Regions from separate parts of the Streptomyces sp. NPDC053427 genome, predicted to be linked through region 1. Evidence: riboswitches for the same ligand, from Rfam matches in the RefSeq annotation. Region 1 holds a riboswitch; the other holds the start of a gene.

The links. A riboswitch is a leader RNA that binds a small molecule or an ion and turns the genes downstream of it on or off. The one in region 1 is predicted to bind glycine.
Region 2: it holds a riboswitch for glycine, as region 1 does, so the genes downstream of both, gcvP (aminomethyl-transferring glycine dehydrogenase) here and gcvT (glycine cleavage system aminomethyltransferase GcvT) in region 1, are expected to answer to the same signal.

Annotation. Positions count from the first base shown of each region.
Region 1 covers NZ_JBITYA010000012.1:49,364-54,381, forward strand. Annotated here, with positions in the region: gene glyA (serine hydroxymethyltransferase) at 1-1,127, opposite strand, end outside; gene gcvH (glycine cleavage system protein GcvH) at 1,218-1,595, opposite strand; gene gcvT (glycine cleavage system aminomethyltransferase GcvT) at 1,707-2,834, opposite strand; glycine riboswitch at 2,986-3,081, opposite strand; gene ACIGWZ_RS30255 (AAA family ATPase) at 3,298-4,029, shown strand; gene ACIGWZ_RS30260 (enhanced serine sensitivity protein SseB) at 4,144-5,016, shown strand.
Region 2 covers NZ_JBITYA010000015.1:249,801-254,818, reverse strand. Annotated here, with positions in the region: gene ACIGWZ_RS35265 (MerR family transcriptional regulator) at 1-525, shown strand, start outside; gene ACIGWZ_RS35260 (DNA polymerase IV) at 593-2,044, shown strand; gene ACIGWZ_RS35255 (PRC-barrel domain-containing protein) at 1,954-2,337, opposite strand; glycine riboswitch at 2,452-2,550, shown strand; gene gcvP (aminomethyl-transferring glycine dehydrogenase) at 2,740-5,018, shown strand, end outside.

The sequences.
Region 1 (5,018 bases):
CCGCGGGTGGCCAGCGCCGGCGTGCCGATGCGCAGGCCGGAGGTGACCATCGGGGGGCGGGGGTCGTTCGGGATGGCGTTGCGGTTGACCGTGATGCCGACCTCGTGGAGGCGGTCCTCGGCCTGCTGGCCGTCCAGCTCGCTGTTGCGCAGGTCGACCAGGACCAGGTGGACGTCCGTGCCGCCGGAGAGGACGGAGACGCCGACCTCGGTGACGTCCGGCTGGATCAGGCGCTCGGCCAGGATCCGGGCGCCCTCGAGGGTCCGCCGCTGGCGCTCCTTGAACTCCTCGGTCGCCGCGACCTTGAAGGAGACCGCCTTCGCCGCGATGACGTGCTCCAGCGGGCCGCCCTGCTGACCCGGGAAGACCGCCGAGTTGATCTTCTTGGCGAGTTCCTGGGTGGAGAGGATGACGCCGCCGCGGGGGCCGCCCAGGGTCTTGTGCGTGGTGGTGGTCACGACGTGGGCGTGCGGCACGGGGGAGGGGTGCAGGCCCGCGGCCACCAGACCGGCGAAGTGCGCCATGTCCACCATCAGGTACGCGCCGACCTCGTCGGCGATACGGCGGAAGGCGGCGAAGTCCAGCTGACGCGGGTAGGCGGACCAGCCGGCCACGATCAGCTTCGGGCGGTGCTCCTTGGCGAGGCGCTCGACCTCTTCCATGTCGACCAGGTTGGTCTTCTCGTCGACGTGGTAGGGGACGACGTTGTAGAGCTTGCCGCTGAAGTTGATCTTCATGCCGTGGGTCAGGTGCCCGCCGTGGGCGAGGTTGAGACCCAGGATGGTGTCGCCCGGCTTGATGAGGGCGAACATGGCGGCGGCGTTGGCCTGCGCACCGGAGTGCGGCTGGACGTTGGCGGCCTCGGCGCCGAAGAGCGCCTTGATGCGGTCGATGGCGATCTGCTCGACGACGTCGACGTGCTCGCAGCCGCCGTAGTAGCGGCGGCCGGGGTAGCCCTCGGCGTACTTGTTGGTGAGGACGGAGCCCTGGGCCTCCATGACGGCGACCGGAGCGAAGTTCTCCGACGCGATCATCTCGAGGGTGGACTGCTGGCGGTGGAGCTCGGCGTCGACGGCGGCGGCGACATCGGGGTCGAGCTCATGGAGGGAGCTGTTGAGAAGCGACATGAGTCTTTCCTGGAGGGGTCAGGGAGCGGCGCGAGGGGGTCCCCCGAACGGAGTCCGGGAGGCCTCCGCACGGGGGCGGACCGGGAGGCGTCAGCCGGTGATGAACGCGGCGTACTCGTCGGCCGAGAGCAGGTCGTCCGGTTCGCCGGTGATCTTCACCTTGAACAGCCAACCACCCTCGAACGGGGCGGAGTTCACCAGCGAAGGGTCGCCGGAGACGTCCTCGTTGACCTCCACGATCTCGCCGTCCACGGGCGCGTAGAGGTCGCTGACCGACTTGGTCGACTCCAGCTCACCGCAGGACTCGCCCGCCGTGACCGTGGCACCGACCGCAGGAAGCTCCACGTACACGACATCGCCGAGCGCGTTGGCGGCGTGCTCCGTGATGCCGACCGTCGACACGCCGTCCTCGGCGGCCGACAGCCACTCGTGCTCCTTGCTGTAGCGCAGCTGCTGGGGGTTGCTCATGGCTCGATTCTCCTGTACGCGAAGGGGTGATCGTGAAAGCGGTCTTGCACAGTGAGACGGCAGCGCGTGCCATTCCCGCGGTGAACCGTTGCTTCAGGCGCCGGTGAACGGCTACTTCTGGCGCTTGTAGAAGGGCAGCGCCACGACCTCGTACGGCTCATGGGTTCCACGGATGTCCACGGCGACACCCTCGGTGCCGGGCGTGGCGTACGCGGCATCCACGTACGCGATGGCGAGCGGCTTGCCCAGGGTGGGGGAGGGCGCCCCGGACGTCACCTCGCCGATGACCGTGCCGTCGGACGCGACGACCTGGAAGCCGGCGCGCGGCACCCGGCGGCCCTCGGCGATCAGCCCGACCAGCTTGCGCGGCGGAGTGGTCTCGGCGCGCTCGGCGGCCGCGGCCAGCGCGGCCCGGCCCACGAAGTCACCGTCGTTGGTGGTCTTCTCGAACTTCACGACCCGGCCCAGGCCCGCGTCGAACGGCGTGGTGGCGGTGGTCAGCTCGTGCCCGTACAGCGGCATGCCCGCCTCCAGGCGCAGCGTGTCGCGGCAGGACAGCCCGCACGGGACCAGCCCGGAGTCCTTGCCGGCCTCGGTGAGCGCCTCCCAGAGGGCGACCGCGTCCGCGGGCCGGACGAACAGCTCGAAGCCGTCCTCGCCGGTGTAGCCGGTACGGGCGATCAGCGCCTGGACACCGGCGACCGTGCCGGGCAGGCCCGCGTAGTACTTGAGGCCGTCCAGATCCGCATCCGTCAGCCGCTTCAGGATGCCCGGGGACTCCGGCCCCTGCACCGCGAGCAGGGCGTAGGCGTCCCGGTCGTCGCGCACCGAGGCGTCGAAGCCCGCCCGCCGCTCGGTCAGCGCGTCCAGCACCACCTGGGCGTTGGAGGCGTTGGCGACGACCATGTACTCCTGGTCCTGGAGGCGGTAGACGATCAGGTCGTCGAGGATGCCGCCCCGGTCGTCGCAGATCATGGTGTAGCGGGCGCGGCCGGTGCTGACGCCGCCGATGTTGCCCACCAGCGCGTAGTCGAGGAGGTCGGCGGCCTGCGGGCCGGTGACCGTGATCTCGCCCATGTGGGAGAGGTCGAAGAGGCCGGCGCGGGTGCGGACGGCGACGTGTTCGTCGCGCTCGCTGCCGTAGCGCAGCGGCATGTCCCAGCCGGCGAAGTCGGTCATGGTCGCGCCGAGCGCGCGGTGGGTGGCATCCAGCGCGGTGCGGCGGGGGGCATCAGTCATGGTTCTGGGCTCCCAGGCATGGGTGACAAGACGGTCTCCCCATCTGTCATCGGAACCTGAGAGGTTCACCGGGATCCCGCGAACGGACCCGGTTTGCACCTTGGGTGGAGCCGCCCCTTCAGCCGGGCTGCGGCTCGCTTTTCAGATCTGCCTCGCCCGCGCGGTATAGGGGCCTGAGAGATTCAAGGGAGGACTTGCTCCTTCGGCGCCCCGCCGTGGCGGCCGGGGACTCTCCCGCGCGGATTCAAGCGGCCGGTATGCAGTTGGCTGTGCCCGAGTGAGCAGAGATGCGCACGTGGCGCCGACATCATTGCACGGGATCGCCCGTTCGAGGAGGGGTGGCCGTCACCCGGCTCGCGAGCTGGACGGATCCGGCATTCGCCTTGATGGGCATTACCGTTTCTTGACACTCTGCGAGGTGGGAACGGGGCCGAACCGGCACCGAACCGGACCGGGAGGGGCGATCACGGTGCACAGTGAAGCCGCATTCGCGACGACGTCAGGGGTTGCTCCCCCGCAGCCGGGGGACGCTCCCCAAGGACCGCCGGCGGCCGGGCGCCGCCCCACGCCCGCACCGCACGGCGTCGTACGGCCCGGCCGCAGCGCCGCCGTCGTGGACCTGCGGGGCGCGGGCCACCGGCCCGCCGAGCTGCGCTTCCCGGCCGGCGACCTGGTGGTGGTCTCCGGCCTGCCGGGCAGCGGCAAGAGCACCCTGATGCACCGCATCGTGCCGGTGCTGGACGCGCGCGGCGCCGCGGTGCACCGCATCGATTCGCAGGACGTCCGCGAGCGCTGGGAGCGCGGCAGGCTGCGCCGGCTGCCGTACGGGATCTACCGCCCGCTGGTGCGGGCCGCGCACTATCTCGGGCTGCGCCGGGCGCTTCGCTCCGGCGACAGCGTGGTGGTGCACGACTGCGGCACGCTCGCCTGGGTGCGCCGCTGGATCGCGCGGTCGGCCCGGCGCCGGGGCGGCGGGGCGCATCTGGTGCTGCTGGACGTGTCGCCCCAGGTGGCGCTGTCCGGGCAGGAGTCGCGCGGGCGGGGGGTGTCGGGGTACGCCTTCGCGCGGCACCGGGGCGCGGTGGGCCGGCTGGTCGGCGCCGCCGCATCGGGGCGGCCGCCCGCGGGCTTCGGCTCGGTGGTGCTGCTGGACCGGCGGACGGCGAGCGCGCTGGAGACGGTCGGCTTCGGCTGAGCGACCGGCTCGCCTTTGGACGTCCGGGCGGGCGGCCGCCCCGCACGCTCCACCACCGGGTTTCTCGTTTAGGGTCGTTGGCCAGAAGGCGCGGTTCGGAACGGGTGGATGCAGATGACATTTCCGGAGCAGGGGAACTTTTCGGTGCAGGGGAACTTCCCTGAGCAGGGCGGCGGTCCGGCGTACGGGGACTTCCCGGACCAGGGGATACCGCAGCTGTCCTGGCCCGCGAACGAGCTCGAGGAGGTCCTCGGGGCCGCGGTCGGGCACCCGGGTGCGGGCGGCCGGATAGTGGAGGTCCTGGGCCGCAGCCGGTTGTGGGTGCCGCTGCCCAACGGCGGCGGCCCGGAGAGCGCGGGACCGGGCGCCCGCGGGCTGGACCTGCCCACGGTCGAGATCGAGGGCGCGGCCTATGTCCCGGTCTTCAGCTCCGAGCAGGAGTTCATGAAGGTGGTCGGGTCCCATATGTCCTTCACCGTCGCCCCGGCCCAGGAGTTCGCCCGGGGGCTGCCGCCGACGCTGGGGATCGCGGTCAATCCGGACGGCACCATCGGCGTCCCGCTGCCGCCGCCCGCGGTGGCCCAACTGTGCCGGGCGGGACGCGGCGAGGCGGACGCCGGTCTGCCGAGCGGCGGCCGGGTGCGGCTCTTCGAACCGGACTGGCAGGACGAGCCGGTGGACTTCCTGGCCGCGGCCGGACTGGAGTTCTCCGCTGCCGGAATTGTCCTGACTGCCCGGCGTGCCCTGGCCAGCGTCGAGGGCGACACGCCCGCGCTGTTCGTCGGTGTGCAGGTCGAGGCCGCCGCCTCCGCGCTGCAGGACGGCACCGCCCGCGATGCGGTGCTCGATGCCCTCGGACGTGCGCTCGGCGCGGTGCCGGTGCCCTGGCCCGTGCAACTGGTGATGCTCGACATCGCACAAGGCGACCCGGTCGCCGACTGGCTGCTGGAGCGCGTGCGACCCTTCTTCTCCCGGGACCACTCGTAAGC
Region 2 (5,018 bases), on a different contig from region 1:
CAGCCCGCCGCGGTGTCGGGGGACTGCGCGACGGGGACCATCGGCTACCGCGGTCCGACGGCTTGTGCGGCGGCGGGGATCACCTACCGGCAGCTCGACTACTGGGCGCGCACGGGCCTGGTGGAGCCGAGCGTCCGCCCCGCCTACGGTTCCGGCACCCAGCGGCTCTACAACTTCCGGGACGTCGTCGTCCTGAAGATCGTCAAGAGGCTGCTGGACACCGGGGTGTCGCTGCAGAACATCCGCACCGCCGTCCAGCATCTGCGTTCGCGCGGGCTGGACGACCTGACCCGTATGACGCTGATGAGCGACGGGGCCACGGTCTACGAGTGCACGTCGCCCGACCAGGTCGTCGATCTGCTCCAGGGCGGCCAGGGCGTTTTCGGGATCGCGGTGGGCGTGGTGCTCCGGGACGTGGAGGGCGCGCTCTCCGAGCTGCACGGGGAGCGGCTGGACACCGGCGAGACGCTGGTCGGCAAGAACCCGCGCGACGAGCTGGCGCGGCGGCGCAACCGGGCCGGCTGAGCCTCCGAACGCGGCCCCCGGCCCGGCAGCGGGCCGATTGTCAGTGGTGTGCGGGAGGATCGGTCATGTGAGACCCGCGCCGACGATTCTGCATCTGGACATGGATGCGTTCTATGCCTCCGCCGAGCAGGCGGCCAAGCCGAGCCTGCGCGGAAAGCCCGTGATCGTCGGCGGGATCGGGCCGCGCGGGGTGGTCGCCACGGCGTCGTACGAAGCGCGGGTCTTCGGTATCCGCTCGGCCATGCCGACCGCCCAGGCGCGCCGGCTGTGCCCCAACGCGGCTTACCTCAGTCCGCGGTTCCAGCTGTACCGCCAGGTGAGTGACACCGTGATGGAGCTGCTGCATGCGCTGTCGCCGCTGGTGGAGCCGCTGAGCCTGGACGAGGCGTTCGTGGACCTGGAGGCGGGCGGGGTGGCGGCCGAGGTGTCCGCCGTACGGGCCGTGGGGGAGCGGCTGCGGCGGGACATCCGGGCGGCCACGGGGCTGACGGGCTCGGTGGGGCTCGCGGGCGCCAAGATGCTGGCGAAGATCGCGTCCGAGGCGGCGAAGCCCGACGGCCTGATGGTGATCGAGCCCGGCACGGAACGGGAGCTGCTGGGGCCGATGCCGGTGCGGACGCTGCCCGGGGTGGGGCCGGCGACGGCCGAGGCGCTGCGCCGGGCCGGGATCCATACCGTCGCGGAGACCGCGGAGGCCGGTGAGGACGAGCTGGTGCGGCTGCTGGGCAAGTCGCACGGCGCGGGGCTGTATGCGATGGCGCTGGGCCGGGACGACCGCCCGGTGGTGGCCGAGCGGGATGCGAAATCCATCTCGGTCGAGGACACCTTCGAGGTCGATCTCACCGACCGGACGCGGGTGCGGGCCGAGCTGGTGCGGCTGGCCGAGCGCTGTGTGCAGCGGCTGCGGGAGGCCGGGCGGTCCGGTCGCACGGTGGTGATCAAGGTCCGTAACTACGACTTCTCGACGCTGACCAGGTCGGAGACGCTGCGCGGGCCGACGGACGATCCCGCGGTCGTACGGGAGGCGGTGGCGCGGCTGCTGGAGACGGTGGACACCACGGGCGGGGTGCGGCTGCTGGGGGTGGGGGTGAGCGGGCTGGCCGACTTCACGCAGGAGGATCTGTTCGCGCAGCTGGCGACGGAGCGGGAGGCCGAGGAGACGGCGGCCAGGGCGGCGGAGCCGGCGGCGGACGGGGCGGGTGAGCCGGAGGCGGAGGAGGAGCGGCCGCGCCGCTGGCATCCGGGGCTGGACGTGGTGCACGACGCATACGGCGCCGGATGGGTGCAGGGCAGTGGGGTGGGGAGAGTGACCGTACGTTTCGAACAGCCGTGGTCCGCACCGGGAAGGGTGCGGACCTTTGCCGTCGATGACCCGGCGCTGCGGCCGGGGGAGCCGTTGCCGCTGGTGGGCGGGGAGCCCGGGGCCGGTCAGTCCTCCGATCCGGCGATCCGGCCGAAGTCCTTGTCGCCCGGGGGAGGGGCGGGGTCGGAGGTCGGGGAGGAGATATCCAGCCGGTAGTGGTGGTAGAGCTGGAGTTCCTGCTCGGGAGAGAGATGGCGGCCCACCCCGAAGTCCGGGGCGTCCTTGATCAACTTGCGGTCGTAGGGGATACGCAGCCCCTCGTCGACGAGCTCGCTGGGCTCCAGGGGGACGAACGCGTCCCGGCTGAAGAGGCCGGTACGCACGGCCGCCCATTCGGGTTCGCCGGTCGCATCATCGAGATATACCTCATCAATGGTCCCGATCTTGGTGCCGTTCCGGTCGAACGCTTTGCGGCCGATCAGGCTCCGGGGATCGATATCGGTGTGCACAGCCCCTCCTTGTGGTCGCAGCTGCCCTGTGACAACTACCAAACGGCACATTTCATGCCCCGGCCACTCGAAGGTTCCCTCGAGAGGTGCGCTGGTAGGCTGACGTTTGGCCGCTGACCCCATGCGGGAGAGTCCCTTGCCGTTCGCGGCGGGGGCGCCGAAGGAGCAAATCCTCCCCGGAATCTCTCAGGCATCCCGTACCGCATGGACGAGGTCACTCTGGAAAGCAGGGCGGGCCGCGGAAGGCACAGTGCCGGGACCCCTCCTCACCGACGGTGAAAGCCGGGCCGCAGCCTGCGGACCCGGTGAAGCTCTCAGGTTGAGATGACAGAGGGGGAGGCCGTCCGGGCACCCGCGCCGTGGTGCCCCTCGTAGGTCGCAGTGACCAGGAGGCCCCCGCAGATGACCACCAATCGCATCTCCTTGACCGAGCTGGAGCGCGGTACGCCCTTCGAGCGCCGGCACATCGGCCCCGACCACGAGGCGCAGGCGAAGATGCTCGCGCAGGTCGGCTTCGGATCGCTGGACGAGCTCACCGCCACCGCCGTACCCGACGTGATCAAGAGCGCGGAGGCGCTCGGCCTGCCGCAGGCCCGTACCGAGGCCGAGGTCCTCAAGGAACTGCGCGGCCTCGCGGACCGTAACCAGGTCCTGTCGTCCATGATCGGCCTTGGCTACTACGGCACGTTCACCCCGCCGGTGATCCTGCGCAACGTCATGGAGAACCCGGCCTGGTACACGGCGTACACGCCCTACCAGCCGGAGATCTCGCAGGGCCGCCTCGAGGCGCTGCTCAACTTCCAGACCATGGTCGCCGACCTGACCGGACTGCCCACCTCCGGTGCCTCCCTGCTGGACGAGGGCACCGCGGCGGCCGAGGCGATGGCGCTCTCCCGCCGCATAGGCAAGGTCAAGGAGGGCGTCTTCCTGATCGACGCGGACTGTCTGCCGCAGACCATTGCGGTGATCCAGACCCGCGCCGAGCCGACCGGCGTCGAGGTCGTCGTCGCGGACCTGAGCGAGGGCATTCCCGCCGAGATCGCCGAGCGCGGCGTCTTCGGTGTGCTGCTGCAGTACCCGGGTGCCTCCGGCGCGGTGCGCGATCCGCGCGCCGTGATAGCGCAGGCCCAGGAGCTGGGCGCGGTCGTCACCGTCGCCGCCGACCTGCTCGCGCTGACGCTGCTGACCTCGCCCGGCGAGCTCGGCGCCGACATCGCCGTCGGCACCACCCAGCGCTTCGGCGTCCCGATGGGCTTCGGCGGGCCGCACGCGGGCTTCATGGCCGTGCGGGAGAAGTTCGCCCGCAGCCTGCCCGGCCGCCTGGTGGGCGTCTCGGTCGACGCCGACGGCCACAAGGCCTACCGCCTCGCGCTGCAGACCCGTGAGCAGCACATCCGCCGCGAGAAGGCCACCAGCAACATCTGCACCGCGCAGGTGCTGCTTGCGGTGATGGCCGGAATGTACGCGGTCTACCACGGCCCCGAGGGCCTGCAGACCATCGCGCGGCGCACCCACCGCTACGCCACCGTTCTGGCCGAGGGCCTGCGCGCGGGCGGAGTGGAGATCGTCCACGACGCGTACTTCGACACGCTTACCGCGCGGGTGCCGGGCCGGGCCGCCGAGGTCGTCGCCGCGGCCCGCGAGGCGGGCGTCAACCTCCGACAGGTCGACGCGGACCTGGTCGGTATCGCCTGCGACGAGACCACCGGGCGCGCGCAGCTGGCCGGTGTCTGGGGTGCCTTCGGGGTGCAGGGCGACGTCGAGCAGCTGGACGCCGTCGCTGCCGAAACGTTGCCGCAGGGTCTGCTGCGCGAGGTCGACTACCTCACGCACCCGGTCTTCCACCAGCACCGTTCCGAGACCGCGATGCTGCGCTACCTGCGCACGCTGGCGGACAAGGACTACGCGCTGGACCGCGGCATGATCCCGCTCGGCTCCTGCACGATGAAGCTGAACGCCACCACCGAGATGGAGCCGGTCACCTGGTCCGAGTTCGGCCAGCTGCACCCGTTCGCGCCCGCCGACCAGGCGCAGGGCTATCTGACGCTGATCCAGGAGCTGGAGGAGCGGCTCGCCACGGTCACCGGCTACGACAAGGTCTCCATCCAGCCGAACGCCGGATCCCAGGGCGAGCTCGCGGGTCTGCTGGCCGTCCGCGCCTACCACCGCGCCAACGGCGACGAGCAGCGCACCGTCTGCCTGATCCCGTCCTCGGCGCACGGCACCAACGCCGCCAGCGCCGTGATGGCCGGGATGAAGGTCGTCGTCGTCAAGACCGGCGAGGACGGCGAGGTCGACGCCGACGATCTGCACGCCAAGATCGAGAAGCACCGGGACGAGCTCGCGGTCCTGATGGTCACCTACCCCTCGACCCACGGCGTGTTCGAGGAGCACATCACCCAGATCTGCGCGGCCGTGCACGACGCCGGCGGCCAGGTCTACGTCGACGGCGCCAACCTCAACGCGCTGGTCGGCCTCGCCGAGCCCGGCAAGTTCGGCGGCGATGTCTCGCACCTGAACCTGCACAAGACCTTCTGCATCCCGCACGGCGGCGGCGGCCCCGGTGTCGGCCCGGTCGGCGTCCGCGCCCACCTGGCGCCCTACCTGCCCAACCACCCGCTGCAGCCCACCGCGGGCCCCGAGACGGGCGTCGGGCCGATCTCCGCGGCCCCCTGGGGCTC